2 regions of the Bradyrhizobium sp. WBAH42 genome follow, and region 2 is predicted to be linked to the other one. Evidence: riboswitches for the same ligand, from Rfam matches in the RefSeq annotation. Region 2 holds a riboswitch; the other holds the start of a gene.
The links. A riboswitch is a leader RNA that binds a small molecule or an ion and turns the genes downstream of it on or off. The one in region 2 is predicted to bind glycine.
Positions count from the first base shown of each region.

Region 1: it holds a riboswitch for glycine, as region 2 does, so the genes downstream of both, DCG74_RS37825 (D-amino acid dehydrogenase) here and gcvT (glycine cleavage system aminomethyltransferase GcvT) in region 2, are expected to answer to the same signal.

Region 1 covers NZ_CP036533.1:8,077,053-8,091,829, forward strand. The annotation lists gene DCG74_RS37785 (SDR family NAD(P)-dependent oxidoreductase) at 165-521, opposite strand; gene DCG74_RS39160 (deaminase) at 469-1,122, opposite strand; gene DCG74_RS39165 (hypothetical protein) at 1,055-1,240, opposite strand; partial or broken gene DCG74_RS37790 (PLP-dependent transferase) at 2,384-2,558, shown strand; gene DCG74_RS37795 (hypothetical protein) at 2,936-3,304, opposite strand; gene DCG74_RS37800 (acetoacetate decarboxylase family protein) at 4,199-4,393, shown strand; partial or broken gene DCG74_RS37805 (transposase) at 4,468-4,962, shown strand; one part of gene DCG74_RS37810 (IS3 family transposase) at 5,029-5,278, shown strand; one part of gene DCG74_RS37810 (IS3 family transposase) at 5,278-6,218, shown strand; partial or broken gene DCG74_RS37815 (ParB/RepB/Spo0J family partition protein) at 6,934-8,899, shown strand; partial or broken gene DCG74_RS37820 (M20/M25/M40 family metallo-hydrolase) at 9,090-9,242, shown strand; glycine riboswitch at 9,335-9,441, shown strand; glycine riboswitch at 9,445-9,560, shown strand; gene DCG74_RS37825 (D-amino acid dehydrogenase) at 9,629-10,930, shown strand; gene DCG74_RS37830 (AraC family transcriptional regulator) at 11,172-12,020, opposite strand; gene DCG74_RS37835 (M20/M25/M40 family metallo-hydrolase) at 12,088-12,522, shown strand; gene DCG74_RS37840 (M20/M25/M40 family metallo-hydrolase) at 12,513-13,277, shown strand; gene DCG74_RS37845 (aminotransferase class I/II-fold pyridoxal phosphate-dependent enzyme) at 13,274-14,404, shown strand; gene DCG74_RS37850 (cupin domain-containing protein) at 14,506-14,777, opposite strand, start outside.
Region 2 covers NZ_CP036533.1:6,275,845-6,290,621, reverse strand. The annotation lists gene recA (recombinase RecA) at 98-1,186, shown strand; gene DCG74_RS29705 (DUF1835 domain-containing protein) at 1,294-2,274, shown strand; gene DCG74_RS29700 (hypothetical protein) at 2,285-3,283, shown strand; gene DCG74_RS29695 (hypothetical protein) at 3,338-4,312, shown strand; gene DCG74_RS29690 (hypothetical protein) at 4,424-5,449, shown strand; gene gcvP (aminomethyl-transferring glycine dehydrogenase) at 5,585-8,452, opposite strand; gene gcvH (glycine cleavage system protein GcvH) at 8,470-8,838, opposite strand; gene gcvT (glycine cleavage system aminomethyltransferase GcvT) at 8,849-9,994, opposite strand; glycine riboswitch at 10,140-10,231, opposite strand; gene alaS (alanine--tRNA ligase) at 10,466-13,144, shown strand; gene DCG74_RS29665 (cyclic nucleotide-gated ion channel) at 13,151-14,377, shown strand; gene DCG74_RS29660 (DUF3455 domain-containing protein) at 14,382-14,777, opposite strand, start outside.

The DNA of each region.
Region 1 (14,777 bases), 1.8 Mb from region 2:
ACTCGTTCGGCTGGTCGGCAAGCTCAAGCACCTGCGCTCCGCAAAGCTGCCCCGCGCACCGTTGCGGTCTGGGCCGCAATCGCACACCCACCCGACGCCTTCACCTGCGAGAATGTGCCGATTACCTCAGAGCTTCAGGCTATCGAACTTAATGGCATTACTCCTTAGTGCGGTCGAGCCATCATCGCATGACGATGAGCCTTTTCTTCCTCAGGCAGCACCTTGTTCAGACGTGCAGCCTCTCGGGTGGCTTCATCGCCTCCTATCACGCAGGTTTCGCCAGTAAGGAGGGCGTGATAGCCTTGGCGTGCTACAAGGGCCGGATCTTCCTCCGCCGTAGTCAGATCGGAGCTGAAAACAATCACCTCAGCGCCGAGCGACCGGAGTTCACTAGCCGCGTGCTGAACACGATCACTGAAGCCTGAGATTACCAGATCGTGACCGTCCTTAGCCAGAAGTAGGGCCAGTTCAAGCCCGATGCGGGATGATCCGCCGGTTACAAGAGCAAGCGTTTTTGTCATTCAATTTCCTTTGTCTTGGAAGGCGATTGTTGCGTCGGTTATTCGGGAAGGATTGACTTTGAACTCGGACGAGAGCGCAAAAGGCCTTGCTAATCGAAAGGGCCGGCGCAGCGAAAAAGGCGGTCAAGCCGCTCGAGGATACGATGGGCCGCGGTGCGGACGCATGGCGTTCAGGCAACTCCGCTGCCGGTCCAAAGCAACCTCTTCGTTTCATGCATCGCCAAGCAATCGGGTTCCAGTCACGCCAGACCTGCTCGGCTCGCGCGGACAACAATCCGGATACGATTTCCGGCGGACTTCCAAAAACCTCAGGCAGTTTACTGGATAGATGCTCGTCCTTCAGTACGGTCCATTTCGAGTATCCGCCCATCACCGGAGAGGAAAGCGCGAAGACCACCCGACTTAGTCGCGCCTCTCCGGTAGGAAACGAACACATCGGGCACGATTCGACGATCGAATACAAAGTACAATCTGGCAGACGTTTTCGCTTCAGACCCTTTTGTGCACGAGAAAGCGCGACTAGCTCCGCGTGTCTAGTTACGCCGCCTTCCGACGAAAACGCAATTTGCCGCCTCGGCAACGATCTCTCCTTTAGAAACAATGACAGCCCCGAACGGCAGCTCTCCGTGCTCCGCACCGCGCCGAGCGAGCTCTAGGCACCGCTCCATCATTGCCAGATCTTGAGCGTAAGCTTCCGGCATACTCATGAGCGTCAGCATCGATAAAGGAACCACAACCACAGGCCGGACCGGATATTTCCCCAACTGCGATGATGAGAGTATGGACTCGCTTATAGGGTTGATGTTCGTGAGAGGCGGTCTTCATGCATCGCAACGGAGATTCATTGTAAATAGCCCCAGATGGAGTGCGGGAGATATAGCGACAGATGAAAGTTGGCATGTGGAGAGAGCAAACAGGGCGTTGCACTCATTGCCACGGATCGCGAGAGAACTAGTCTGATCAAATCGTCACATCGCTAACCGCCGAGCCAAACGAAGTGCTCATGAACGAGAGCAAGGACGCGTTTGGTCCGCTTCCGCCGACGTTAGGCCGCGGATATCCGGATCGGGGTCTTGTCAGTCGTGGCTTGGACGAGCCTAGTGGCATGGATAGCGTCATCCTTTCTTGGTAGCTTTCGCCGGCCGTGGCGATATTGAGACCATCCCCGCGATCAATTTAGAGTCTGGTTCAGCGATCGGCCCTATCGTAGAGTGTTCAACGCCATTCTTCGTGCCATCCGTCTCCGACGTCGGGCAACTCGCACCCGCATTAGACCGCATCGCGTGACTTACAACTACTACCAGAAACGGTGGTTCAGAGCTGCCCTGATTGTCTAAACCGAATTTCCGCATCGATAGGTGGAGCCTCTGCCGGTGCTAGGCCGCCATGCGGAGTGGTAGCGTAAGCGGAAAGGGGGTTTCAGGTCACTTGGTCTGTCGACCTTTCTCATCGACCACCACCCCGTAACATTTGGCCCTGATCGCCCTTGTGGCAGCTTATTGGACCGTGGGCCTGACCTCGCGGGATGTCAGTAACTTCGTTGGCGAAAGCATTGCGCGCTCGGCGGGAAAGCTCGGCGTCACAATCGGTTGATCCTTCCTGAGATCTGAACTATCCAGCAGCACTTATGCGCTTATTTTAAGTTTCCGGCGTCACCGACGCTGACAGTGCAGAGAAACTGTGCGGAGTAAGGAGGCGGCGGAATTTGCTGACTATGTGGCGACGGACTGACAACCTTGGGACGATGTGGTTTCTCGCATCGCCCTGACGACCATGCTGCGATGCAGGACCAGCTCATTGATGCAATGGGCGGAGAGTTCGACAACAGACTGGAGCAACAGCTCGCCGACAGAGGCTTGAGTGGAGCTGATTCTGATCTCGTCGAGGATGCCAAGCGAGAATTAGGTGCCGAGGCCCGCAAGGAAGGTCAAGGCGCTGCGCGACGCCATCGGCACCCAGCTCGATCCGCATTCCTGCTGGATGATCAACCGCTCGCTCGAGACGCTCAGCCTGCGGATGGAGAAAGCCGATGCGAATGATTGCCGCCGACGATGTCGAACGAGAAAGTCGACCCGCGCCGATCGTGTGTGTGAGGAACACACGCCGTGGTAAAGGGTAAGAGCGAGGACTGCGCAAACCAAGCGCCTCAGTTCGCGTGTGACGGATAGCTCGCAATCTTGCGAGTGAGCTGCCAAAGCTCGACCCTATTGGTGTCGGCTAACTGCTGTGCTCGCTGCTTAGCCGCTTCCTCATCAGCGCAAATCAGCCTTACGCAGTGCACTACATTCCCGTCGGGCTCGAACAAGTAGACCATGAACTCCTCGATCGAAGGGCTTCCAGTCACGCGCCGGCCGTGACTTTGAAGGTTATTGCTTGGTCCGATGGCGCTGCGTGCATGCCTTTGGTGGAGGTAGTCATCGCTCATGCTTAGCTGATCGCGACAACCGGCCGGCGTATTGCCCAGTTGCAAAGTTCCTGCATGGACATCGCTCGGATCTTAATTCCCGCCGGTTGCGCTCGACGATAGCTAGAATCAATTCTTCGGTGGCGATCAGAGCCAGCTCCATTTTTTCCTTAACAATAGTCGACGTATCTCGACCGATACTGTCGAGATGGTTCAGGGCCACCGCTTTGAAGCTATGGGCTAGGCGCTCCTCGGCATCGTCGCGTGCATAGTCTATAATAGTATCCAGGTGGGCGACGATTTGAGCCCGTTGCTCGGTCGGTTTTGGACCGTCAAGCAACGTTATCGCTCGAATAAATGCCTCTTCAATAGGGATCATATCAGGTTTCCTTTGTTGCTGGATTGGAAGCCGCAGTAGCTCGCGCCGGTGCTGCAGATTAGCGAGGCTCGACGCGCAAAGGCAACTCCTCAGAAAAAGGAGTTGATGTTGCGTAATCTTGAGGGGCGACCATCATCGGCATGGATCGATGTGCGGCGGGGGCGAGGCAATGCAGCGATCAACCGGGGTGGTGTCCTAATTAGGCACCTTCAAATCACACCAACGAATTGGCCCCGGGCGATGGTGCCCGAGGTCTTTCACCTAGATGAGACTGCAATTTCTGCACACTACATCGCCAAACTGCTCCGCATTCAGTTCAAGGTGGATGGCGCGCCGTATGGCGCTCGCCTTCACGAACAACGACTGGGAGCATTAGTTTAGTCAAGCCGGACACGAATTCGATAGCTTTGCGAGCATCCTCATCCCGCTGTCTCCGCGTTTCGTCATGTGGGACTTTCAATATTCTATGTCATCAAACAAACAAGCGGAAGGCAAGAAGACAAGCGAAGTTGTCGGCGGGCTCTTGTACTCCAGTTCGACATCTGCAGCCGAGCAGTCCGTCTAGCACCCATAAAGGGAAGATGGCATCGACTTTGCAAGCAGCACAAAACTGAGGTGCAAGGCGGCCTCCGACTTCACTATAAGACGACGGACGCGTAAGCCCGATGCGAGGCCGCACATTGCACTCTCTTCATGATGCGTCCACAATCAGATGCCTTGGTGAGATGAGTCAGCTGCATGTCCGATCTCAAGAGCGAGGAGGGGTGCGATGCCCGACGTTGAAGGTATTGCGTTTGATGCGCCCCTCTACCATGGGAGCAAAGACCGTGGCAGCACGTTCCTGCGCTGGCGAGCCATAAACCTTATATTTAGCGTGGGCAGGTTCGCCATCTATTGCCGAACGGGTTAGTACCGTCAGCAAACCCAGGAATCGCCATTGTTGGCGTCGCGAGCTATCCCTCAAGCACAGTGGGGTCATACGTGGAGTGCTATTCAGGAATTCAAGTTAGTAAATCTGCCGGTCAGATTGGCTTTTACATTCCTTACATGTACGTGACAACGAATGGAGCTATCGCCCACAGTTGGTGACGGCGGGAATCGGGAAGGCGGCATATCGTGGGGGTGCTTGACGCCTCCACTTCTCCACCAAGGAGCGATATGCCGTGTCCCGCGATAACGTCATTCAGCTGATTCAGTCAGGAATCTTCGACGATCAACTCACAGAAGTCCTGCGCAACGGGGCCCGTGCCCTGCTCGCGAAGGCGGTCGAGGCCGAGGTCGCAGACTTTCTCGGCCAGCATGCCGATTTGAAGGCCCAGGATGGCCACCAGCGCGTCGTCCGCCACGGTCACCTGCCGGAGCGCGAGGTGATACCGGTATCGTCCGGTCGCCGTCCGCCAGCCGCGTGTACGCGATCGCGAGGCCGCCGCTGCCGATCCTGGCCGCATCCGGTTCTCGCCGTCGATCCTGCCGCCCTACATGCGCCGCTCGAAGTCGATCGAGACGCTGTTGCCAATCCTTTATCTGGAGGGGATTTCGACTGGCTGACTTCTCCGAGGCGCTGGCGGCGCTGCTTGGCAAGGATGACTGCCGGGTTGTCAGCATCCGCCATCGGCCGACTGAAGGACGGTTGGATCGACGAGCACGCCGCGTGGCAGAATGACCTTGCCCCCGGGGCTTAATCCAGTTTGAAGTTCGTTCTGGCCCACGACGAGGACCAGAGCATGAAGCGTAGCCGCTTTACGGAAGAGCAGATTATCGGGATCTTGAAGGAGCACGAGGTCGGGGTGTCGGTCGCCGATCTATGCCGCAAGCACGGCGTGAGCGACGCCAGCATCTACAAATGGAAGGCCAAGTACGGCGGGATGGACGTCTCCGAGGCCAAGCGGCTGAGGACGCTGGAGGACGAGAACACGAAGCTGAAGCGGCTCCTGGCTGACGCCATGCTGGACAATGCGGCGTTGAAGGACCTTTTGGGAAAGAAGTGGTGACGCCCGCGGCCAAGCGGAAGGCTGTCGCGCATCTCGTGGATGCCCACGGGATGAGCGAACGGCGGGCGTGTAAAGCCATCGGCTGCTGCCGCATGACCATGAGATATCGGACGACCCGAGAGGATGATGCCGGCGTTCGCCAGCGCATGAAGGCGATCGCCCAGGAGCGCCGCCGCTTCGGCTATCGGCGCCTGCATGTTCTGCTCAGGCGGGAGGGCTTTGCGATCAACCACAAGAAGGTATTCCGGCTGTACCGGGAAGAGAAGTTGGTGGTGCGCCGCCGTGGCGGCCGCAAGCGGGCGATCGGGACCCGGGCGCCGATGACGGTGCCGATGGCACCGAACGACCGCTGGTCACTGGACTTCGTCTCCGATCAGCTCACGGATGGCCGCCGCTTCCGCATCTTGACCGTGGTCGATGACTGTACCCGCGAGTGCTTGGCGCTGGTGGCCGATACCTCGCTCTCCGGGGCCCGGGTGGCGCGGGAGTTGGATCGGCTGGTCATGGAGCGCGGCAAGCCAAAGATGGTGGTCAGCGACAACGGCACCGAACTTACCAGCAACGCCATCCTGACCTGGGCCGATCGGAGCCGCGTCGCCTGGCATTATATCGCTCCGGGCAAGCCCATGCAGCATGGCTTCATCGAAAGCTTCAACGGTCGGCTCCGGGATGAATTGCTGAACGAGACGCTGTTCACGTCGCTGGCTCAGACCCGCGTCGCGCTCGGATTCTGGCGCGCCGATTATAACTACACACGACCGCACTCACAGCTCGGATGGAAGACACCCTCCGAGTTCGCCTTCACCTGCCACCCGCGCCGGGATCTGGCGCTGCGCTATGCCGATGGCTCCGCGCCAGCTCCCGTCGCTACCACCGCCCAACTGGGCAAATCCAATGGCTTGAGCGAACTCAGAACTGGATAAAATCTGGGGGCAAGGTCAATTGGCTGCCGTTTCCACGACACTTGATGAACGTATCGCAGGTAACCTCGCCCAGGCGTTCGCGCTGGCTCAAAGCGCCCGATCGCGCCGCCACGTTCGTTCGGTTAGTGCTTCCCGCTGACTACCGCTCGGTTGAGCATCTCAAAAAGTGGAAGCCTCCACAGTGGGATGATGCCGTCTTCGCTCCACCCTACATGGCGTCTACGCTAGCTCTAGCCTCTCAAAGAGATGGAGAATGAAGATGTTGCGCATCCTACTCAATTCCTAGCTTCGAATCTATTTCTGGTTCTTACTTCGTGGGCTGCTCTCGCAGGTGGTCCTGTGTCTTGAACGTGATTGGAAGGCGGTAAAGCGCTCCTTGAGGCAAGCCGCCTAAGGGGCTCCGCCCCTCGCGCGTCAGGGTAAAGCGCCGGCCAAAACCGGCGCCGCCCCGAGCGGTCTCCCCGGTCTTCCGCGCTATTTTCTGATCACTCACTCTCCTGAACGCCTGGCATGCGCCCGTGCAGACCCGCTCTTGCGAGCGGCCCTTCGTGCGGGTGATCCCCCTCCGCTCGGTTCGCCCTGGCACTTGCTACCCCCGGTCTAGCCGACGGGCAGGGGCGCAGGCGCGGAGTGCGCCTTGCACCCATGAAAGCCGAAAAGGGAGATTGATCATGTCGGCCAAGCACGTTGAAACCATCCTGAGAGCGGGACGGAAATTTTCGCTCCACTCAACAAACTCAAAAAGTCGCCGAAGAACGCGCGCAAGATGCCGCACAGTGAAGCAGCGATTGAGGCCTATGCGGCTAGCATCGCCGCCAAGGGTATCTTGCAAAATCTGGTGGTTGAGCCCGAGTTGAACGGAGAAGGAGCGCCCACGGGGTTCTATTTCGTGACCATCGGCGAGGGCAGGCGGCTTGCCCAGCTTCTGCGAGTGAAGCGGAAGGAGATTAAGAAGACCGAACCCATCCGCTGCATCGTCGATACCGCGAACGATCCGCACGAAATCAGCCTGGACGAAAACGTCACTCGCGAAAACATGCATCCCGCCGATCAGTTCGAAGCCTTCAAGAAGCTGGCGGAAGAGCGGGGCTTCGGCGCAGAGGAAATTGCCGCCCGTTTCGGCGTGACGCCGCATGTTGTGCGTCAACGCCTGCGGATCGGCGCGGTCTCCCCGAAACTGATGCAGGTCTATCGCGATGGCGATCTGACCCTTGAACAGTTGATGGCCTTCGCCATCACCGACGATCATGCCCGGCAGGAAGGCGTCTACGAGCGGCTGTCTTATAACCGCGACGCCAGCACCATCCGCCGCATGCTCACCGAAACCCACGTCGCCGCAATCGATCGCCGCGCGCGCTTTGTCGGGATGGAGGCCTACACGGAAGCAGGCGGCTCGATCCTTCGCGACCTCTTCACCGAAGATCGCGGCGGGTATCTGGAAGACGTAGCGCTGCTCGATTTGCTGGTGACTGCAAAGCTCGGCCGTGAGGCCGATGCCGTGCGGGCAGCCGAGGGCTGGAAATGGACGGAGGTCCAGCTTGATTTCCCGCATGCGCACGGCATGCGGCCGACCTACCCGCATCAGGTTGAGCTTTCGGCGGAAGATCAGGCCGCTCTTACAACGGTGCAGACGGCATTCGACCGGTTGACGGAAGAGCATCAGGGGGCCGAAGAACTTGCTGACGACGTGGATGCGCGGTTCGGCGAACTTGAGGCCGAAATCGAGCGGCTGGAAGCGAAGCGGCAGGCCTACGATCCTGATGACATCGCGCGTGGTGGCGCGTTCGTGATCCTCAATCACGACGGGACCATTCGGATCGAGCGCGGGTTCATCCGCCCGGCAGACGAGAAGCCCCAGGCCGACACCGAGGAGGGGATCGACGCGCAGACGCCGAACGAGGGCGGCGAGACAGATGGCCCAACGTCGCAGGGCGATGATGGAGAAGAAGTCGTTGCCGAGAAAGAGGACGACGACCGACCGCTATCTGACGTTCTCGTTCGGGACCTCACCGCACATCGCACCTTGGGACTGCGTCAATTTGAGCGAACAACCCGCAACTGCCATCGTGGCGGTGACGCATGCGCTCGCCGCCCAAATTTTCTATCTCGGTGCGGATGCGCATGTGGTCGGCATCCAGCCGATCAAGACAGATTTGGCTGGGCACGCGGACGGCATCGAGGATACACCGACCGGCATGGCTTGGGCGGATCGCCATGCCAATTGGGCAAGGCAAATGCCCCGGGACGTCATCAGCCTTTGGACCTTCGTGGCGGAACTCGACCACGATAGCCGCATGGCCTTGTTTGCGCATTGCACGGCATTGACCGTCAACGCGCTCAGATTGCCGTGGGAGCGGCGACCGCAGGCATTGGCAACGGCCGATCGGCTGGCGGAAGCTGTGTCTCTCGACATGACCGGATACTGGCGGCCGACGGTGCGCAGCTATCTGGGTCGCGTCACCAAAGCGCGCATTCTGGAGGCGGTTTGCGAAGGCGTGAGCGGCGAGGCGGCCGAACGTATGGTGGATATGAAGAAGGTCGAGATGGCGGAAGCCGCCGCACAATTGCTGGCAGGGACCGGTTGGCTGCCCTCCCTGCTAAGAACGGCCGAGCCAGAGACTCGGTCGGCTTCGCCAAATGGGCCGCAAGGTGGTGAAGCATATTCGGAGGCGGCGGAGTGACACCAGAGGAGGGGCTGCGCGAGCGGTCCCGGCCAGTTCAAGAAAGTTTCGGCCGCACGCCGATCAGGCGCGCGGCCGTTTCGGCTTTAGGCGAAGCAACAACCGTTTCAAGAGAGGAAATCCGCGTCGTCAATGAGACCATGAAGGTGACCAGCGAGTTCACGCCCGGCGTGGAACCAAACGCCGGCACGACGGCAACTTCACCGGCGCGATGGGCAATCCTACGCTCGGCGGCCCCGGCGTTCGCGGCGCTGATGCGCATACACTCAACGAACACATCGAGGTCGACTGCCTCGCCGACCGCGGCCGCCTCATGGCTGCGCTGCTGGCGATGCTGGACTGACATCGATTTGCACTGCACAACACGATGGCATTGCCGGATCGAATTTTAGGCTTGTCCAATTTTGAGGCTTCGCCTACGGTCCGGCCGTCCAAGGCGACGATGCGGGAGAGATCGAAGCAATTGCATTCGTGCAGTTGGCTTCGGCGCCGACGGAGCAACCGCCCCGGAAACTCTCAGGCAAAAGGACCGTATCGTCAGGACGATCTGGAGAGAGACGGACATGGCCGCTGATCAAGGGCCGTGACGTCCACCGAAGGGGATAGTTCGCTTGCGGGCCCAGGCCCGATGCGGATCAAGCTCTCAGGTACCGTGACAGATGGGGCGCTGAAGCAGCCGGTTTCACCGGCGGTTCGGCGACTCTAACCCACGGGAGCCTGAAGACCATTATGCCTCACATTGCGATCATTGGCGCCGGCATCACCGGCGTGACGACGGCCTATGCCCTGCTCGAACGTGGCTACCGGGTGACTGTACTCGACAGGCATCGCTACGCCGCGATGGAAACCTCGTTCGCCAATGGCGGACAGCTCTCCGCCAGCAACGCGGAAGTCTGGAACAGCGCCGCGACCATCCTCAAGGGGTTGCGCTGGATGCTTCGAAGCGACGCGCCGCTCCTGATGAATCCGAAGCCGAGCTGGCACAAATATTCCTGGATCGGCGAATTCGTCGGCAACATCGGCCGCTATCGCGCCAACACCATCGAGACCACGCGGCTCGCCATCGAGGCGCGCAAGCATCTGTTCTCGATCGCCGAGCGCGAGAAAATCGCCTTCGATCTCGAACGCCGCGGCATCCTGCATGTCTATCACGACAAGGCGGGTTTCGAAACGGGCCTGCGGGTCAACACGCTGCTGCAACAAGGCGGGCTCGACCGCCGGCCGGTGACGACGGACGAAATCCGCAGCCTCGAGCCTGCGCTGCAGACGGCCTGCTATGGCGGCTTCTTCACGCCATCGGATGCGACCGGCGATATCCACAAGTTCACCCGCGGGCTCGCCGACGCCTGCATCCGCCGCGGCGCGGCCTTCATCCACGAAGCCGATGTCGATGCGATCTCGCGCGGCGATGACGGCTTCCGCATCGGCTGGAGAGAAGCCGCTTCGCCCGATGCTGACATCGCGAGGCGGCACGAGTTACAGGCGAATGGAATCGTGATTTGCGCCGGCGTGGCGAGCCGCCACTTCGCCGGCATGCTCAACGATCGCGTCAACGTCTATCCGGTAAAGGGCTATTCGATCACCGTGCAGCTCGATGCCCCGCAAGGCCGGGACGCTGCACCGACCGTCAGCCTGCTCGATGAAGCTGCGAAGATCGTTACCAGCCGGCTCGGCGCCGACCGCTTCCGCGTCGCGGGCACCGCCGAGTTCAACGGCTTCAACCGCGATATTCGCGCCGACCGGATCCAGCCGCTGGTCGACTGGGTGCGGCAGCATTTCCCCGGCATCGATACCTCAAAGGTCGTGCCATGGGCGGGCTTGCGTCCGATGATGCCGAACATGATGCCGGTGGTGCGTGCCGGCCGGATCCCCGGCGTGTTCTACAATACGGGCCATGGTCATCTCGGCTGGACCCTGTCTGCCGCGACCGCACAGATGGTGGCAGGAGCGGTCGATGACTGGCGCGACCCCGACGCGCCTTCAATGGTCCCGTCCGGCACCGGGCGCACGGCGATCTCGGCGTCTTGCTGATCTCAAACACGCCAAGGCTCGAGATGATCGGTCTGACCCTTGATCTCGCCCGTTGCGATCGACGTGCGCGGGGTACCAGTGCTTCGCAGACAAGAAATGGTTGTGTCGCGCCGCTCCAAGTATTGCTGTCTCAAACGGAGCCGGTTGCAGGTAAGCCCGCTCCGCCTGTGCTCAATGAGTGCAGTCCGCTAAAAGACGGGATTGAAGATCAGTTTGCACTGTTTGGCATGTTGATGCGTACTCAGGCCACCGCTCTCTTAAGCATCCCGGGCGTAAATCCGTGAGCGGCGCGAAATATTCTGGAGAGATGGCTTTGATCCGCGAAGCCGGCTCCGACGGCCGCATCGGCCAGACTTGCTCCAGCCTCAATCAAGGCGTTTGCGCGCCGAAGTCGGCGATCACGAATGAAAGCGGCTGGGGTAAGGCCAGCCACCTTCTTGAAGTCGCGAATGACCTGAAAACGAGTAACACCGGCAGCCGCCGCAAGTTGTTGCAGATCAATACTGAAACACAATCTTTTTTCGACTAACTCTTGGTAGACAGCCATTCGACGCCGGGCATTTGAATGCTCGACGAATTCCGGAGGGCTTTGCGGATGCGTATGCCGCAAGATGAGATGGCGCAAGGAGACCAGCATCGCCGTCTCGGCCGCCAGTATGTCATCGCTCCGCGACAACCGATGAGCCAGTGCCATCGCATCCCTCAGTTGCGGATCGTCTATCGCCGACTGCCGAAATATAGGAGATTCGCTGCGGCCGAGCTCCACCGCGACGTGTGTCAGGAACTCTACTTGAGGATAGAAGGTGCGATAGGACCAGCCATCGGGGCATCCAGACTCCCCATCGTGCCATTCCTCGGGGTTGACCACGAGCAGTGTACCCGTTGGTGCAACGACGGTTTCTCGACCAATTTTGACGCGTTCAGCGCCTGCGGTGATTAGCGCAATGACGTAGTTTGGATGAGTATGGCGGTCATACCGGTGCTTCGTGAACTTTGCCTTCAAGAGACCCAGGTCACGGAAGCGCGGGTGGCGCCAGAACTCTTGCTCTTCTTGCAAGTCCTTGCTCATCGGCTGGTCAATCTCGTTCAAGACTCCTGCGGCGCGAAGCCATCTCATTCCTTGAGATTTGAGATGATCGCACACCAGGAGCAAGCCAATGCTGCATAATGACCCGATCGCGGTGATATCACCAGAGGTGATCGCCTGGCGGCATCAGATCCATGCCAATCCAGAACTTGGCTTCCAGGAGAATGAGACGGCGCGCTTCGTAGCTGATCAATTGCGAAGCTTTGGCCTTGAGGTGCATGAACGGATCGCCGGCACCGGCGTTGTTGGCGTGCTGAAGAACGGGAGTGGCAAGCGGGCCATCGGCCTGCGGGCCGAGCTGGACGCGCTGCCCATCGTCGAGCGAACCGGTCTCCCCTACGCCTCCAAACGTCAGGGTTTGATGCATGCCTGTGGACATGATGGCCACACGGCGATGCTACTTGGTTCCGCTAAGCTTCTGAGTGAGAATCCCAATTTTTTGATGGCACTGTCTACTTCGTCTTCCAACCTGCGGAAGAGAACGACGGCGGGAGCATGCGTATGATCGAGGATGGCGTCTTTGAAAGGTTCCCAGTCGAAGCCATGTATGCCGTACACAACTGGCCAGGCCAAAAATTCGGCACGATCGCCACTCGCGTCGGGCCCCAGATGGCGGCAGTCGACAATTTCGGTTTGGTTTTCTCGGGGTTCGGCGCCGATGCGGCCATGCCGCATTTGGGCGATGATCCTATTCTTGCGGCCGGGGCATTTATCAACGCGGTGCAACGCATTGTCAGCCGTTCGGTCGACCCGCAAATGCCCCTCGTTGTCAGCCTTACCCAAGTCCACGGCGGGAATGTCGGCAACATCATTCCCAACGAGATGAGGCTCCAAGGGAAATGCCGCTTCTTCGACCCGACCCTTTCGGCGCATTGCGAGAAGTTGTTGGATCAGATTGCTCTAGGCATCGCCGCTTCGTACGGCGTCCATGGAAAGCTCGACTATAGGAGGGGCTATCCTCCCGTGGTGAACACGGCAGAGGCCGTAGCGCTAGCGACAGCGACCGCCGCTCGGGTCGTGGGTCAAGAAAATACCTTAATTGATTTCAGCCCCAGCCTCGGCTGCGAGAATTTCGCTTTCATGATTAGGGCGGTCGGCGGCTCCTATGCGTGGATCGGCTCGGGCGAGGTTGGCCCCGGCGAAGGGCTTCATGGCGATCGATACGTCTTCAATGACGGCATCGTGCCGATCGTATTGCGGTACTGGACTGAACTTGTTGCTCGGGCGCTGCCTCGTACCCTAGATGAGGCCCTTTCATGATGATCGATGCAGCAGGCAGAAAGATCATCAGCGAACGTCGCGGCGGTAGGATCATCGTCAATGGCGCCGACACGGTCATGCTCGGTTCCAATGACTATCTCGGTCTTTCCCTTGATGAGCGAGTCCTCGCTGCGACGAGCGAGGCGATTAAGCTTTATGGGACCGGGACTGGAGTCTATCCCGCTTTTGCGACGACGGTCCTTCATGAGGAGTTGCGCCAAACTCTCGCGTCCTTCCTCCAAGTGGAAGATGTTCTCCTATTTTCGTCAGGCGGCTGCGCCAACGCCGGCGTCCTGACCACGCTCGCCGAAGCGGGCGACGTCATTATCTCCGACCGATTGAACCACGCTAGTATTATCGATGGGTGCCGACTCAGCCGCGCCGACGTGCTTCCCTACAAGAATCGAGACATTAACGACCTCGAGGTCGTGTTGCGGAAGACTACCAAGGCGCGCCGCCGGCTTATCGTCACGGATGGCGTTTTCAGTATGGAAGGAGGCGCCGCTCCGCTGCAAGAGATCTATGCGCTCGCGTTGCGATACGATGCTCAACTGATGGTCGACGAGGCACATGCGCTAGGTGTTGTCGGGCCGAATGGCCGGGGGACGGCGCCCTTCCGTGGCCTACCCAACGGTTCTATGGGGCTCGTGTTGACCGGTTCATTCTCAAAGGCGCTGGGCGGCGCCAGCGGAGGCTTCGTCGCCGGCTCGAACGATGTCGTTTCTCGGCTCAGGGCTCATAGCCGAAGCTTTATCTTCACCATGGGCATGACGACAGCAAATGCTGCAGCAGCACTCGCCGCACTCAAAATCTGCCAATCTGATCCCGCGCTCCTAGATCGCCTGTCGGCCAACCTCGCTTATCTGCGGGCCAGCTTCCACTCTCATGACCTGCCGTTTCTGGACAGCGACAGCGCAATCACCGCTTTAATGATCGGGGGCGAGGATCGAGCTCGGCGGATTTCCTCTACACTTAGTGGCAAAGGCGTCTATGCGCCGGCGATGACATATCCCGTAGTCGCGGAAGGTCGAGCTCGCCTTCGAATTCAGGTGAGCGCCGCCCATGCTGTAGCAGATCTTGATCACGCCGCCCTTCTGATTGCCGACCTGCTGAACGGTTCAGCCTAGCGTCTTGTTTAGTTCATTCAGCGCGGCGAAGTGCAAATGTCACACAGACTCGACAAGTCGACGACAGAAGTGTCGATGCATGCTCTATGGCTGTCAATTGGCTACGAGCCCGCCCTCGGCGGATAGCGAAGGCCGTACGAAGTTGCGGCTTCCTTCATGCTGGTCACGTCCTGAACCGAACGGAGAGCAGCCTCGCGGGAAGCCAATACATCGTTGGAATCAGCGATTCCAACCTCCGCGATGAAACGTTCCAGTCCGGCTGGCGCATAGATCACCAAGACTTCGGCACTTTCAGCGCCTACAGGATCAAAGCTATAGGCAAGCCCAGGCTCGACATGCAGAAAATCGCCGCGGCGCAATTGCTTCTTCTGTC
Region 2 (14,777 bases):
CGAACTGAGAACAAATGGGGTACATTGGTTTTATCGCCGAGCTGCCTCGCAACCGTTTGTCCCTCACGCGAATCCTCGCCATAAGGAGCACGACCCAATGTCCGCAACTGCCCTGCGTATCGTCGAAGGATCTTCCATGGACAAGAGTAAAGCTCTGGCCGCCGCGCTCTCCCAGATCGAGCGGCAGTTCGGCAAGGGCTCGGTGATGAAGCTCGGCAAGAACGACCGCTCCATGGACATCGAGGCGGTGTCCTCCGGCTCGCTCGGGCTCGATATCGCGCTGGGCATCGGCGGCCTGCCCAAGGGACGCATCGTCGAGATCTACGGGCCGGAATCTTCGGGCAAGACCACGCTCGCGCTGCATACGGTGGCGGAAGCGCAGAAGAAGGGTGGCATCTGCGCCTTCATCGACGCCGAGCACGCGCTCGATCCGGTCTATGCCCGCAAGCTCGGCGTCAACATCGACGAGCTCCTGATCTCGCAGCCCGACACCGGCGAGCAGGCGCTGGAGATCTGCGACACCCTGGTGCGCTCGGGCGCCGTCGATGTTCTGGTGGTCGATTCGGTGGCGGCGCTGGTGCCGAAGGCCGAGCTCGAAGGCGAGATGGGTGACGCGCTGCCTGGCCTGCAGGCCCGCCTGATGAGCCAGGCGCTGCGCAAGCTGACGGCATCCATCAACAAGTCCAACACCATGGTGATCTTCATCAACCAGATCCGCATGAAGATCGGCGTGATGTACGGCTCGCCGGAAACCACCACCGGCGGCAATGCGCTGAAATTCTACGCCTCCGTCCGCCTCGACATCCGCCGCATCGGTGCGATCAAGGAGCGCGACGAGGTGGTCGGCAACACCACGCGCGTCAAGGTGGTCAAGAACAAGCTGGCCCCGCCCTTCAAGCAGGTCGAGTTCGACATCATGTACGGCGAGGGCGTCTCCAAGATGGGCGAGATCCTCGATCTCGGCGTCAAGGCCGGCATCGTCGAGAAGTCCGGCGCCTGGTTCTCCTATGACAGCCAGCGCCTCGGCCAGGGCCGCGAGAACGCCAAGGCGTTCCTGAAGGGCAACCCCGACATCACCGCCAAGATCGAGACCGCGATCCGCCAAAACTCCGGTCTGATTGCCGAGCAGATTTTGGCCGGCACGCCCGAGCGCGACGCCGACGGCGAGGAGCCGGCGGACGAGTAAGCCTCGACCAGCGGAAAGTTTTTCGCGAGGAGCGGGCACTGAGGACGTTGAGTTGCCGACGTCTTCGGTGCCCGTTTCGTTTTGCGTTGCGTTGATCAGGTGGTGCGATGAAGCGTCTGATCTTGACTGGCTGGGGCGGCGGGAGGGAGCTTGCTCAATCGGGGTTGGCCGAGATCGTCATCCCGTTCCATTTTCAATTTGAGTGGGGGCCGCTCCCGCGCGAGGAAAAGCTGTCGGCTTATTTGGCTGCCTACACCGCAGAGCTTGGTCATGCCGAACATTGGTCGGATTGGGTCCGCTGGCCCCGCGGCGCCAAGGGCCGCAAATTGTCGCTGGCTGAATTTTGCGAGCCGTACGACGAGATCGAACTCTGGTTCGGAGCGACTGCCCGCGACCAATTGCAACTGGTCTGGTTGCTCGATCACCTCGGCAACCATCCTGCATTGGCGCAGAAGGTCGGGCTGCGATTGCTGGACTCCGACCTGTTTTTCGGCCCCGAATATGATTTCGCCGAGGGCGAACGCTATATTACCGTCGGGGATATCGGTGCGGAGGAGTTCGAGATTGCCAAATTGGCCTGGTCGGCCTACCGCGCGCCCACTCCTGAGGCTTGCATCGATCTGCTCCACCGCGATCTGAGCGCCTTGATGATGCTGCGGCCAGCCTTGCTTCAGCTTCTGGCAGAGCTTCCGTCTCCTTTGACAGGCCTAGGCGCAACCGAGATTCGATTTCTGGAGATGCTCGACTGGTTTGCAAACACGAATCCGTTGTTCCATCTACGCTCGCTACGGGGCACTTACGTGTGGGGTGAGGTCGAACTGGGATATTTGCTCGAAGGCCTTGCCCTCGGCCCCAAGCCAGCCGTGGCCGGGCTGGGCGACGAATTACGCACCATCGATCTTGGCAATCTCAGAGCCCGGCACGAAGTTTACCTTCGCAGCCGCTTGTCGCTGACCGAATTCGGTAAGGCTGTCGTTGCCCATCAGGAGGATTTCAGCCGTTACAATCCGATTGATCGCTGGTGGGGCGGCACGCATCTGACCAACGACAGGCTGTGGCGCTACGGCGCTGTCCTGACGAAGCCCTGAGGGCGACGGCGTGACGCGGCTCATTGTGACGACAGATTCGTCCGCCGCCGGCGCCTTACAAGGGGCGGGCTTAGCCGACCTCGTCATTGCGATCGAGCGTCGCTTGGTCTGGGGACCGCCGCCCTCCGAAACGGAATGCGAGGCATTTTTCTCCCCGCGCATGACTCAGCCAAACGGCCTGCACTGGCTCGACGATACGCCGGTTTGGCGCCAGGAAAGGTCTGGCATCAAGGGGCGCGGACTGATCGAGCTGTTTTCAGAGTATGACTCGGCCGAACTAGGGATGGGGCCAGAGCCGAACGCACAATTACTTCTGCTCTGGCTACTCGACCATTGCGGCATCGAGGACGCGGCACTTTCCAAGCTCGCGATACGTCACCTGGACCTTGCCGTGGGCGATGTCGCGCCGGAGCAATTGGCCAAGATGAATCCGCCCATCGTCGAGATCACGCAAGATCACGTCGAACTGGCCGGTCGCGCGTGGCAGGCCTATCGCGCGCCGACGCCGCAGGCCTGGTTCGATCTCCGCGAAGCGGACTTGCGCCTGCTTCCGCGGCTCGGGCGTTGCGTCGTCGCCCTGCTCGAAGAGCTTCCAAACGTGACCAGCGGCCTTGGGGCCACGGAGACGCGGATACTGGAATTGATCGCGCCGGGTGAGGTACCGCCCTTTGACGTCTTCCCGGGATATCAGAAGCCCAACGAGCGTCGCGTCTTCGATTACTGGGAGGTGGGCGCGCTGCTTGATGGTCTCGCGCGATGCGAGAGGCCAGCGGTCGCTGGACTGGACGAAGGCCCATTTTCCCTGGAGATGCACGACGATTCACGCCGCCTCCAGCGCTACAAGCAATCCCGTTTGTCGCTCACCGAGTTCGGCCAAGCGGTGCTTGGCGGCGATGAAAACTTTTGCCGCCACAACCGAACCGATCGCTGGTGCGGCGGCACCCACCTGACCAACGACCGGCTGTGGCAGTGGGACCCCGAGGCCCTCTCACTCATCGCACCTGATTAGTACGTACCTGTTCGCTCAGAGTGTTCTTATTGCGTATTATTTCGAGAGGCAATCGTGTCACATTTGATCCTGGCAACGAACGATCGTGCGGAGGATACACTTCGCCGGTCCGGCGTTGCGAACGTCGCGCTCGGGTTCTATCCGCGTTTTGTCTGGAGGAAACTGCCTTCCGACGAGCGGCTTTTGAGGGGGCTGGAGCGCCGATCGGAGAAGCACTGCAATCCCGGCGATCATTGGCTCGATGACGTTTGTAGCGGCGCGCTCGACGGCTTCGGCACGCGCGATATCGGTTTGTTCGAGCTGTGTGCGAAGTTCGACTCGATTGAAATATGGGTTGATCCTCGGCCGAATGATCAGCTTGTGCTCGTCTGGCTGCTGGACCTGCTCCGTCCCTACAAGGAGATCACCACGAAGCTGAGCCTTGTGCATGCGGACGACACTGTTGCCAACTATGCCCCGGAGTCTGTCGCAAAATGGAAACTTCCGGCCTTCAAGGTGACCGAGAATCATTTGGTGACGGCAAGCCGCGCCTGGCGGGCCTATCGGGCTGACACGCCACAACCCTGTTTCGATCTGTTGATGACGGATCTGATGATCTTGCCGAGACTTCGATCGGCGCTGATTGCGGTGCTTGAAGAGCTTCCGGACAGCGTGACGGGACTCGGTGCAACTGAAATGGATCTGCTGGATTTTGTGAACGACGGGCAAACCGACCCGAGGCTCGTCGAAGATGCGAGATGGCTTCGCGATGTATTCGACGAAAACGACGCGCGTGACGCTTTGCTCGAACTGGGGGCGTATTCGGCGCCGCCGCTCTTGTTGGGCGATCCGGCGTTCGACAATGAGGACCGCTACTTCGGCAGGAGTGAGTGGAGGCTCACGCTGACCGAGCTCGGAGGTTCACTTCTCGCCCGTGAAGACGACATGTGGCGTCACAACCCGATCAAACGATGGTGGGGCGGGACCGAGTTGACCAACGAGCAGCTCTGGCGGTGGGATCGCGAATGCCGGTTGCTGGTGGCGCCCTAGGGCAGGTTCGTGGGGTGGACTAGTCTTGCTGAGTCATTCGGCCGCGCCGCAAGAAGTGTTATCGGTCAGGCAGCGCGGATGAGGCCACTGCATGATTATTGTACCGGCCTGATGCTGCCGGTGAACAAGGGCGCGTCGACGATGAAGCGTGTGATCCTGACCAGTTCGTCGGGCGTCGGCCTTGCCCTCGCCGATCGCGCCGACATGGTCATCCCGTTCATCTACCGCTTCGTTTCGGGGCCACTTCCCACCGCTGACCACCTCAACAGTTATCTCGGCGCGCGCGAGTCGTGGTTTGACCCAATGCACTGGTCGGATTGCGTCCGCATCCGTCAATCGCCCCTTATCAGGCGCCCGGACCGGGCGGGTGGATTGCTCTGGGTCTGCGAAACCTATGGGGTCGATCTCATCGAACTATGGTTCGATCCCGAACCAAACAGTCAATTGCAGTTGATCTGGATCCTCGATTACCTGCGTTCCGAACCATCCATCACAGAGAAGCTGAGATTGCGACGCGTCGATTTCGACCTGCGCGAAGCAGATCCCTCAGAGCTTCGCCGTCGTGATGTGCAGCAGTTCGATATCGCAGAAAGCGATTTTGAGATCGCCAGCATGGCCTGGGAGGCCTACCGCGCGCCGACGCCCGAGCTTTGCGCCGGGCTGCTCGGCAGGCCGCTCGGCAAGCTGTCTTTCCTGAAGCCGGCCATGAAGGACCTGCTCGCAGAACTGCCGTCGCCGGCGACGGGACTGGGGGCGACGGAGACGCGGCTTCTCGAGCGGATTGCGGGCGGCCACAATCGTACCGATGAGCTGTTTCGGCCGGGCGCGCTGGGAACACGCGTGTTCGATCAGTGGGAGCTGGGCGCGCTGCTCGAAGGGCTCGCTTTTGGCCCGGCGCCAGCGGTCGCGGGTCTGGACGGCAAGCTGGCGACACTCGATCCGGACAACGCGAGAAGCCGCAATGCTGCCTTTCGCCGGAGCCGGCTGTCGCTGACTGAATTTGGCGAAGCGGTCCTGGCGGGCCGGGAAGATTTTCGCAGTCACAACCCGGTCAAGCGCTCGTGGGGCGGCACGCTTCTGACCAACGAACGGCTGTGGCGGTGGGATGGCGAGCGCCGGTTGCTGGTTGCGCCGTAGAGGCACATTCAGTGTTGTAGGGTGGATTAGCCGAAGGCGTAATCCACCGCTGTTTATCTCCGCGAAAGCTGAAGTGGTGGGTTACGCGGGCGGCCTGCGCTTCGCGCGACCGCCCGTTAACCCACCCTACAAATCCTACTCCGCGGCTTCTGCGTAATCGCTGACCGGCGGGCAGGAGCACACGAGGTTGCGGTCGCCGTAGACGTTGTCGACACGGCCGACCGGGCACCAATATTTGTCGGTGCGCGAGACGCCGTCGGGGAAGCAACCCTCAGAGCGGGTGTAGGCGCGCTTCCAATCGTCGTCGGCGATGTCGTGCACGGTGTGCGGGGCGTGGCGCAGGGGCGAGGCTTCGATCTTGAAACGGCCGGCCTCGACCTCGGCGATTTCTTTCCGGATCGCGATCATGGCATCGCAGAAACGATCCAGCTCGGCTTTCGACTCCGACTCGGTCGGCTCGATCATCAGCGTGCCCGGCACCGGGAAGCTCATGGTCGGAGCGTGGAAGCCGTAATCGATCAGGCGCTTTGCGATGTCGTCGACGGTGACGCCGCTGGTCGTCTTGAGCGGACGCGGATCGACGATGCACTCATGCGCGACGCGGCCCTTCTCGTTCTTGTAGAGCACCGGGAAATGCGGATCGAGACGCGCTGCGATGTAATTGGCGTTGAGGATCGCGATCTCGGTGGCGCGCTTCAGGCCTTCGCCGCCCATCATCAGGATGTAGATGTAAGAGATGGTGAGGATCGAGGCCGAGCCGAACGGCGCGGCCGAGACCGGACCGACCGGCGCATCCGCTTGCGTCGTCGGGTGTCCGGGAAGGAACGGGGCAAGATGCGCTTTGACGCCGATCGGGCCCATGCCGGGGCCGCCGCCGCCATGCGGGATGCAGAAGGTCTTGTGCAGATTGAGATGGCTGACGTCGGCGCCGTATTCGCCGGGCCTGCTGAGGCCGACCTGCGCGTTGAGGTTGGCGCCGTCGAGATACACCTGGCCGCCATGGCCGTGCACGATGTCGCAGATATCGCGGATGTGCTCCTCGAACACGCCGTGGGTCGAGGGATAGGTGATCATCACCGCGGCGAGATCGTTCGCATGCTTCTCCGCCTTGGCGCGGAGATCATTGACGTCGACGTCGCCGTTCTTCTCGCAAGACACCACCACCACGTCCATGCCGACCATCGCGGCCGAAGCCGGATTGGTGCCGTGGGCGGAAGAGGGGATCAGGCAGATCTTGCGATGGCTCTGTCCGCGCGCGGCATGGTAGCCCCGTATCGCGAGCAGCCCGGCATATTCGCCCTGCGCGCCCGAGTTCGGCTGCAGCGAGATCGCGTCATAGCCGGTGATGTCGCAGAGCCATTTCTCCAGCCGCGCGAACAGCGCGTGGTAGCCCTTGGCCTGCTCGCGCGGGGCGAACGGATGCAGCGTGGCAAATTCCGGCCAGGTCAGCGGCATCATCTCGGTGGTCGCGTTCAGCTTCATGGTGCACGATCCCAGCGGGATCATGGCGCGGTCGAGCGCGAGGTCGCGATCACTGAGCTTGCGCATGTAGCGCAGCATGTCGGTCTCCGAGCGATGCGCATGGAAGACCGGATGGGTCAGGAAGGCCGTGGCGCGCTTCAATTCGTCCGGCAGCGCCTCGCGCGTCTCGGCGTCGATCTCGGCATAGGCAAGCTTGCCGCCGAAGGCGCGCCAGACCGCTTCGACCGTCGCGGGCGTCGTGGTCTCGTCGAGTGCGATGCGAAGCGCGGTATCACCGACGCCGAGATTGATCTTCTCGGCGAGCGCGCGCGCGACGATCTCCTCGCGCTTGCCGCCGGCATCGACGCTGAGCGTGTCGAAGAAGGTCTCGCTGTCAGGCGCAAAGCCGAGCTTGCGCAAGCCGGTTGCGAGCACGGCGGCGCGGCGATGCACGTTGCGCGCGATCTGCGCCAGGCCCTCGGGGCCGTGATAGACCGCATACATCGAGGCGATCACGGCGAGCAGCACCTGCGCGGTGCAGATGTTGGAGGTCGCCTTCTCGCGGCGGATGTGCTGCTCGCGGGTCTGCAGCGCGAGCCGATAGGCCGGCGCCCCGCGTGAATCCACGGAAAGGCCGACGATGCGGCCGGGCAGCGAGCGCTTCAACGCATCGCGCACCGCCATATAGGCGGCGTGCGGTCCGCCGTAGCCCATCGGCACGCCAAAGCGCTGCGCCGAGCCGATGGCGATGTCGGCACCTAACTCGCCGGGCGAGGCGAGCAAGGTCAGCGCCAAGAGGTCCGCGGCGACGATGGCGAGCGCGCCCTTGGCCTTCAGCGCGGCGATCGCCGGCCTGAGGTCGCGCAGCGCGCCCGAAGAGCCCGGATATTGCAGCAGCGCGCCGAGCACGTCTGATTTGTCGAGATCGGTGAGGGGGTCGCCGACGACCAGAGACCACCCCAGCGGCTCGGCGCGGGTGCGCATCACCGCCAGCGTCTGAGGATGCACGTCCTTGTCGACGAAGAAGGCCTTGGCCTTGACCTGCGAGTGGCGCTCGGCGAGCGCCATGGCTTCGGCCGCCGCGGTGGCTTCATCGAGCAGCGAGGCGTTGGCGACGTCGAGCCCGGTGAGGTCGCAGATCATGGTTTGGAAGTTGAACAGCGCTTCCAGCCGGCCCTGGCTGATCTCGGGCTGGTAGGGCGTGTAGGCCGTGTACCAGGCCGGGTTCTCCAGGATGTTGCGCTGGATCACCGCGGGCAGGATGGTGCCGGAATAGCCCTGGCCGATCAGCGAGGTGAAGACCTGGTTCTGGCTTGCGAGCTCGGCCATATGCGCGATCGCCTCGGTCTCGCTCAGCGGCTTGCCGAGATCGAGCGGGGAGGTCTGCCGGATCGAGGCCGGCAGCGTCTCCGCCATCAGTGCATCGACGCTCTTGGCGCTGACGGCCTCCAGCATTGCGGTGACGTCGCGCGCGGATGGGCCGATATGGCGGCGAACGAAACTGGCGGCGGTGTCGCCGTTGGTCTTGCGGTGCGCGGTCATCGCTTGCTCCATCGTCCTTAAGCCGTATGCGCCTTGTAGGCGGCTTCATCCATGAGGCCGCCGAGCTCGCTTTTGTCGGCAATCTTGATCTTGAAGAACCAGGCCGCGCCTTGCGCATCCGAATTGATCAGCGCCGGCTCGGCGGCGAGGGCCTCGTTGGTCTCGAGCACTTCGCCCGTAACAGGGGCGTAGACGTCGGAGGCGGCCTTCACCGACTCCACGACGGCGGCGGCTTCGGCTTTCTTCAAGCTGCGGCCGACCTTGGGCAATTCGACGAACACGACGTCGCCGAGCTGCTGCTGGGCGTAATCGGTGATGCCGACCGTGGCGGTGTCGCCGTCGATGGCGAGCCATTCATGGTCGGAAGTGTACAGCGTCGTGGTCATTGTCTCGTCCTCAGCGTTTGTAGGTGTTTTTGACGAAGGGCATTGCAGCAATCTGCAAGGGCAGCCGCTGGCCGCGCACCTCGGCGAAGAGCTTTGTGCCGAGCGCAGCGAGGCTCACAGGCACGTAGCCCATCGCGACCGGCGCGCTCAGGCTCGGGCCGAAACCGCCCGACGTGACTTGTCCGATCGGCTCGCCACCCGCAGCGTCGGCAAACAGCAGCGCGCCCTCGCGCACTGGCGCGCGGCCCAGGGCGAGCAGGCCGACGCGGCGGCGGGATGCGCCGTTATCGAAATGGGCGAGGATCTTCGCAGCGCCGGGAAAGCCGCCGGCGCGCGCTCCGCCGGTGCGGCGGCTTTTTTGCACCGACCATTCCAGCGCGGCCTCGACCGGCGTGGTCGTGGTGTCGATGTCGTGGCCGTACAGGCAGAGCCCGGCTTCCAGCCGCAGGCTGTCGCGGGCCCCGAGGCCAATCGCGAGCACGTCGGGATTTGCCAGCAGCATTTTTGCGAGGCGTTCGGCATCGCCTGATGGAACCGAGATCTCGAAGCCGTCCTCGCCGGTGTAGCCGGAGCGCGAGACGAAACACTTGATGCCGGCGACCTCGTGCGGCCCGGCGTCCATGAATGTCATGGCCGGCGCCTCTGCACAGAGTTTCGCCAGCGCCGCTTCGGCCTTCGGACCCTGCAGCGCGATCAGCGCGCGGTCGGCAAGCTGCTCGATCACGCAGTCGTCGGACAGGTTGGCGCGCAGATGTGCCTCGTCCTCGGCCTTGCAGGCGGCGTTGACCACCAGGAACAGGTGATCGCCGAAATTGGCGACCATGAGATCGTCGAGAATGCCGCCGTCTTCGTTGGTGAACTGGGCGTAGCGCTGCCGCCCCGCGGCGATCGCCACGATATCCTGCGGCACTAGCCGCTCCAGCGCGCGGGCAGCGTCTTCCACCTTGCCGGACTTCGGCCGAAGCGCGAGCTGGCCCATGTGGGAGACGTCGAAAAGGCCCGCTTTGGTGCGGGTATGGAGGTGCTCCTTCAGCACGCCCGCGGGGTACTGCACGGGCATGTCGTAGCCCGCGAACGGCACCATCTTGCCGCCCAGGGACACGTGGAGGTCGTAGAGGGGGGTGCGTTTCAGGGAGTCTTGGTCGTGAGCTAGCATCTTGAGGGCCCTCGGCGGTTCCCCGGGGAGGATTCCCCGATGGACACCAGTCGAAGCCCCATCTGTCGCTGTGCCTGAGAGTATTATCCCGTCGGCGGACGCTGTCCGGGTCTACACCCGTCGGCGCCTCTTTCCAGATGCTGTCAAAGCCACGCGGTCCTTTTGCCTGAGAGTTTCCGGGGCGGTTGCTCCTTCGGCGCCGGCTAACTAGTAGCCGGTCTCTCCCGACGTGGCCGTACGATACAGATGGGTAGAGACCACAGGGGAGCCAAGCCTGTCAACGCGTCCGCACGTCCTATCCAACGGGATTGCAAGGGGATTGAGCGCCTGCGGCAACCCTCTGATCTCCCTGCACAGTTTCTGGACAGCGAAGCTGGCCTTGTCTAAAAGCGCTTTGGCCCGCAGATATCAGCCTGAACGGTCCGGTTTGGACGGCGAGAAGCGGGCCCAAGCATACCCGATTGGATGAACATGAGCGGCGTCAACGAGATCAGGTCGACCTTTCTGAACTACTTTGCCGAGAACGGCCACGAGATCGTGCCGTCCTCGCCACTCGTGCCGCGCAACGACCCGACGTTGATGTTCACCAATGCCGGCATGGTGCAGTTCAAGAACGTCTTCACCGGCGTCGAGAAGCGGCCCTACCAGCGCGCCACCACCTCGCAGAAATGCGTGCGCGCCGGCGGCAAGCACAACGACCTCGACAATGTCGGCTACACCGCGCGCCATCTCACCTTCTTCGAGATGCTCGGCAATTTCTCGTTCGGCGATTACTTCAAGGAGCGCGCGATCGAGCTCGCCTGGAAGCTGATCACCAAGGAGTTCGGGCTGAAGAAGGACAAGCTGCTCGTCACCGTCTATCACACCGACGACGAGGCGGCGGGTCTGTGGAAGAAGATCGCCGGCTTCTCCGAGGACCGCATCATCCGCATTCCGACCTCGGACAATTTCTGGGCGATGGGCGACACCGGGCCGTGCGGCCCGTGCTCGGAGATCTTCATCGACCGCGGCGAGCACATCTGGGGCGGACCTCCCGGCTCGCCGGAAGAGGACGGCGATCGCTTCCTCGAATTCTGGAATCTCGTGTTCATGCAATACGAGCAGGTGACGAAGGAGGAGCGCGTCGGTCTGCCGCGTCCCTCGATCGACACCGGCATGGGCCTGGAGCGCATGGCCTGCATCCTCCAGGGCGTCGAGAGCGTGTTCGAGACCGACCTGTTCCGCAACCTGATCGAGGCCACCGCGTCCGCGCTCGGCAGCGGCCCGACCGCGCAGAATGCCGCCTCGTTCCGCGTCATCGCCGACCATTTGCGCTCCTCGGCCTTCCTCGTCTCCGACGGCGTGCTGCCCTCGAACGAGGGCCGCGGCTATGTGTTGCGCCGCATCATGCGCCGCGCGATGCGCCATGCGCAGCTGCTCGGCGCCAAGGAGCCGCTGATGCATCGCCTGGTCTGGGCGCTGGTGCGCGAGATGGGCCAGGCCTATCCGGAATTGATGCGCGCGGAAAAGCTGATCGAGGAAACGCTGCGGCTGGAAGAGACCCGCTTCCGCAAGACTCTTTCGCGCGGCTTGGCCATCCTCGACGAGAAGAGCGCGTCCTTGAAGAAAGGCGACATGTTCGACGGCGACGTCGCCTTCACGCTGTACGACACCTACGGCTTCCCGCTCGATCTGACGCAGGACGCGCTGAAGTCGCGCGGCATCGGCGTTGACCAGGCGGCGTTCACCGACGCGATGGAGCGCCAGAAGGCCAAGGCGCGCGAGTCCTGGAAAGGCTCGGGTGAGGCCGCGTCCGAAGCGATCTGGTTCCCGCTGCGCGAGAAGCTCGGCGCCACCGAATTCCTCGGCTACGAGACCGAGAGCGCCGAAGGCGTGGTCTCCGCGCTGGTCAAGGACGGCGCCGAGGTTGCGAGCCTCAAGGCCGGCGAGACCGGCGCGCTTCTGCTGAACCAGACGCCGTTCTATGCGGAGTCGGGCGGCCAGGTCGGCGATACCGGCGTGCTCTCGGGCGAGGGCGGCATCAAGGTCCGCGTCACCGATACGCAGAAGAAGCTCGGCGATCTCTTCGTCCATATCGGCACGGTCGAGAGTGGCGAGTTGAAGCTCGGCACGGCGCTGCAGCTCGAGGTCGATCATTCCAGGCGCTCGACCATCCGCGCCCATCACTCCGCGACCCACATCATCCACGAGGCGCTGCGCCAGGTGCTCGGCGATCACATCGCCCAGCGCGGCTCGATGGTCGCGCCGGATCGGCTGCGCTTCGACTTCGTGCATCCGAAGCCGATCACGGCCGAGGAGCTCGCCCGGGTCGAGGACATCGCCAACGACGTGGTGCTGGAGAACGACGAGGTCACCACGCGCGTCATGGGCGTCGACGAGGCCCGCGAGGCCGGGGCGCGCGCGCTGTTCGGCGAGAAATATGGCGACGAGGTCCGCGTCGTCTCGATGGGCAGGACCGCGCGCGAGCGCGGCGCCAACGCGCTCGGCTGGTCGGTCGAGCTCTGCGGCGGCACCCATGTGAAGCGCACCGGCGATATCGGCCTGATCACGGTCACGAGCGAAAGCGCGGTCGCCTCCGGCGTGCGCCGTATCGAGGCACTGACGGGCAACTACGCGCGAAAACACGCCAACGACACCATGGCCCTGGCAAAGACCGCGGCGAACGAGCTGCGCACCTCGCTCGACGACGTGCCGGCGCGCATCGCCGCTCTGATGGAGGAGCGCAAGAAGCTCGAGCGCGAGCTCTCCGATGCCCGCAAGAAGCTGGCGATGGGCGGCGGTGCCTCCGCCGGCAACGGCGCAGCGTCGGGCGTGCGCGAGGCCGGCGGCGTCAAGCTGATGGCGCGTGCGGTGGAAGGCATCGAGATGAAGGATCTCAAGAGCCTTGCCGACGACGGCAAGAAGCAGATCGGCTCGGGCGTCGTCGCCATCGTCGGCGTCACTGAGGACGGCAAGGCCGGAATCGTGGTCGGCGTCACGCAGGACCTCACCGCGCGCTTCAACGCCGTCAATCTGGTGCGCATCGCCTCCGAGGCGCTCGGCGGCAAGGGCGGCGGCGGCCGGCCCGACATGGCCCAGGCCGGCGGCCCCGATGGCGCCAAGGCGTCCGAAGCCTTGAGCGCGATCGAAAAAGCGATGGCAGGCGCTTAAAGGCCCATGCGCCTCGTTCCGCGAGGACGTGGGCTTTCCGATCCGGACTTGAGGGATCGCCTCTACGAATTGCTGGAGCACGACCCCTTGGCCTATTCGGTCGGGTCGCGCTTCATCCAGGTCATCATCGGCGTCATCGTGCTCAACGTCGCCGCGATGATCCTCGCCTCGGTGCCGGAGCTCGACGCGCGGTTCGGCACGCTGTTCGCGGGCATCACCATCCTGTCGGTGATCGTGTTCGCGCTGGAATATGCGGCGCGGCTGTGGACCGTGGCCGGCCATACGCCGCGCAAGGGCTCGGCGCTGTCCGACCGGCTGGGCTACGTCTTCTCGGCGCTCGGCATCATCGACCTGATGGCGTTCCTGCCGGCGGCAATCGTGCTCGCGACGGGACGGCACGCGACGTTGGCAGCGCTCGGCGTGCTGCCGTTCTTCAAGCTGATACGGTACTCGCCGGCGATGCGCTCGCTGCTCGCCGCGGTGCATGCCGAGCGGCGCGCGCTGATCGGCTGCATCGTCATCCTGATCGGCGCCGTGTTGACCTTCGCCTCGCTGCTCTACGCCATCGAGCGCGACGTGCAGCCCGACAAGCTCGGCACCATCCCGCAGGCGATGTGGTGGGCGATCGTGACGCTCGGCACCGTCGGCTATGGCGATGTCGTGCCGGTGACGCCGCTCGGCAAGTTCGTCTCGACCTTCGCGATCATCGCAGGCTTTGCCATGATCGCGCTGCCGGTCGCGATCATCTCGACCGCCTTCGCCGAAGAGGTGAAGCGGCGCGATTTCGTCGTCACCTGGGGCATGCTGGCGCGGGTGCCGCTGTTCTCGCACCTCTCCGCCGCGGAGATCGCCGACATCATGCGCCTGCTCAGGGCGCGCACCATCGAGCAGGGCGAGATCCTGGTGCGACGGGGCGATGTCGCCTCGTCGATGTATTTCATCACCGCCGGCGAGGTCGAGATCGCGCTGCCGAACCAGCATGTGCGCCTCGCCGACGGCACCTTCTTCGGCGAGATCGCGCTGCTGCACAAGACGAAGCGCAGCGGCACGGTGACGGCAACGCGCAAGACGCGGCTGCTCGTGCTCGATGCCCAGGATTTTCATGCCCTGATCGCGCGCATGCCGACGCTGGCTGCCCACGTCCACGAAACCGCAAAGGCGCGGCTCGCCGATACCGGCGATCTCGCGCTCGCCGAGCTCGCGCAGGCGGAGAAGGAAGGCACCGACCGCTAAGCGGTCAGCCCTTCTTCAGGAAGACGTAATCGGCCGCGTAGGGCGCGCTTTTGAATTCGCCGGCCTTGTCGCAAGCGCCGTCGAGCTTGCCGCCATGGGTGTTGATGCGCTGGACCGTGGTGACCGGCGTCAGCGTGCCGCTGCCGCGGCGGGCGGCGACTTCCAGCTTGAGCCACGGGATATCGGCAGGCGTTGCGCCCGGTGCGTTGCCGACGGCCTTGCCGACCACGGCGCTACCGTCGGCGAGCTCCCAGTTCGGGCCGGCATAGTGGCGGCCAACGGTCTTGCCTTCAGACAGCAGCGTCGCGACGGGCTCGCGGAAGGCCCAGGCGAGCTTGCCGTCGGCGGCTGACTTGCACTCATAGACCTGCGCGCCCTCGGCGTGGACGCTGAGCACGAT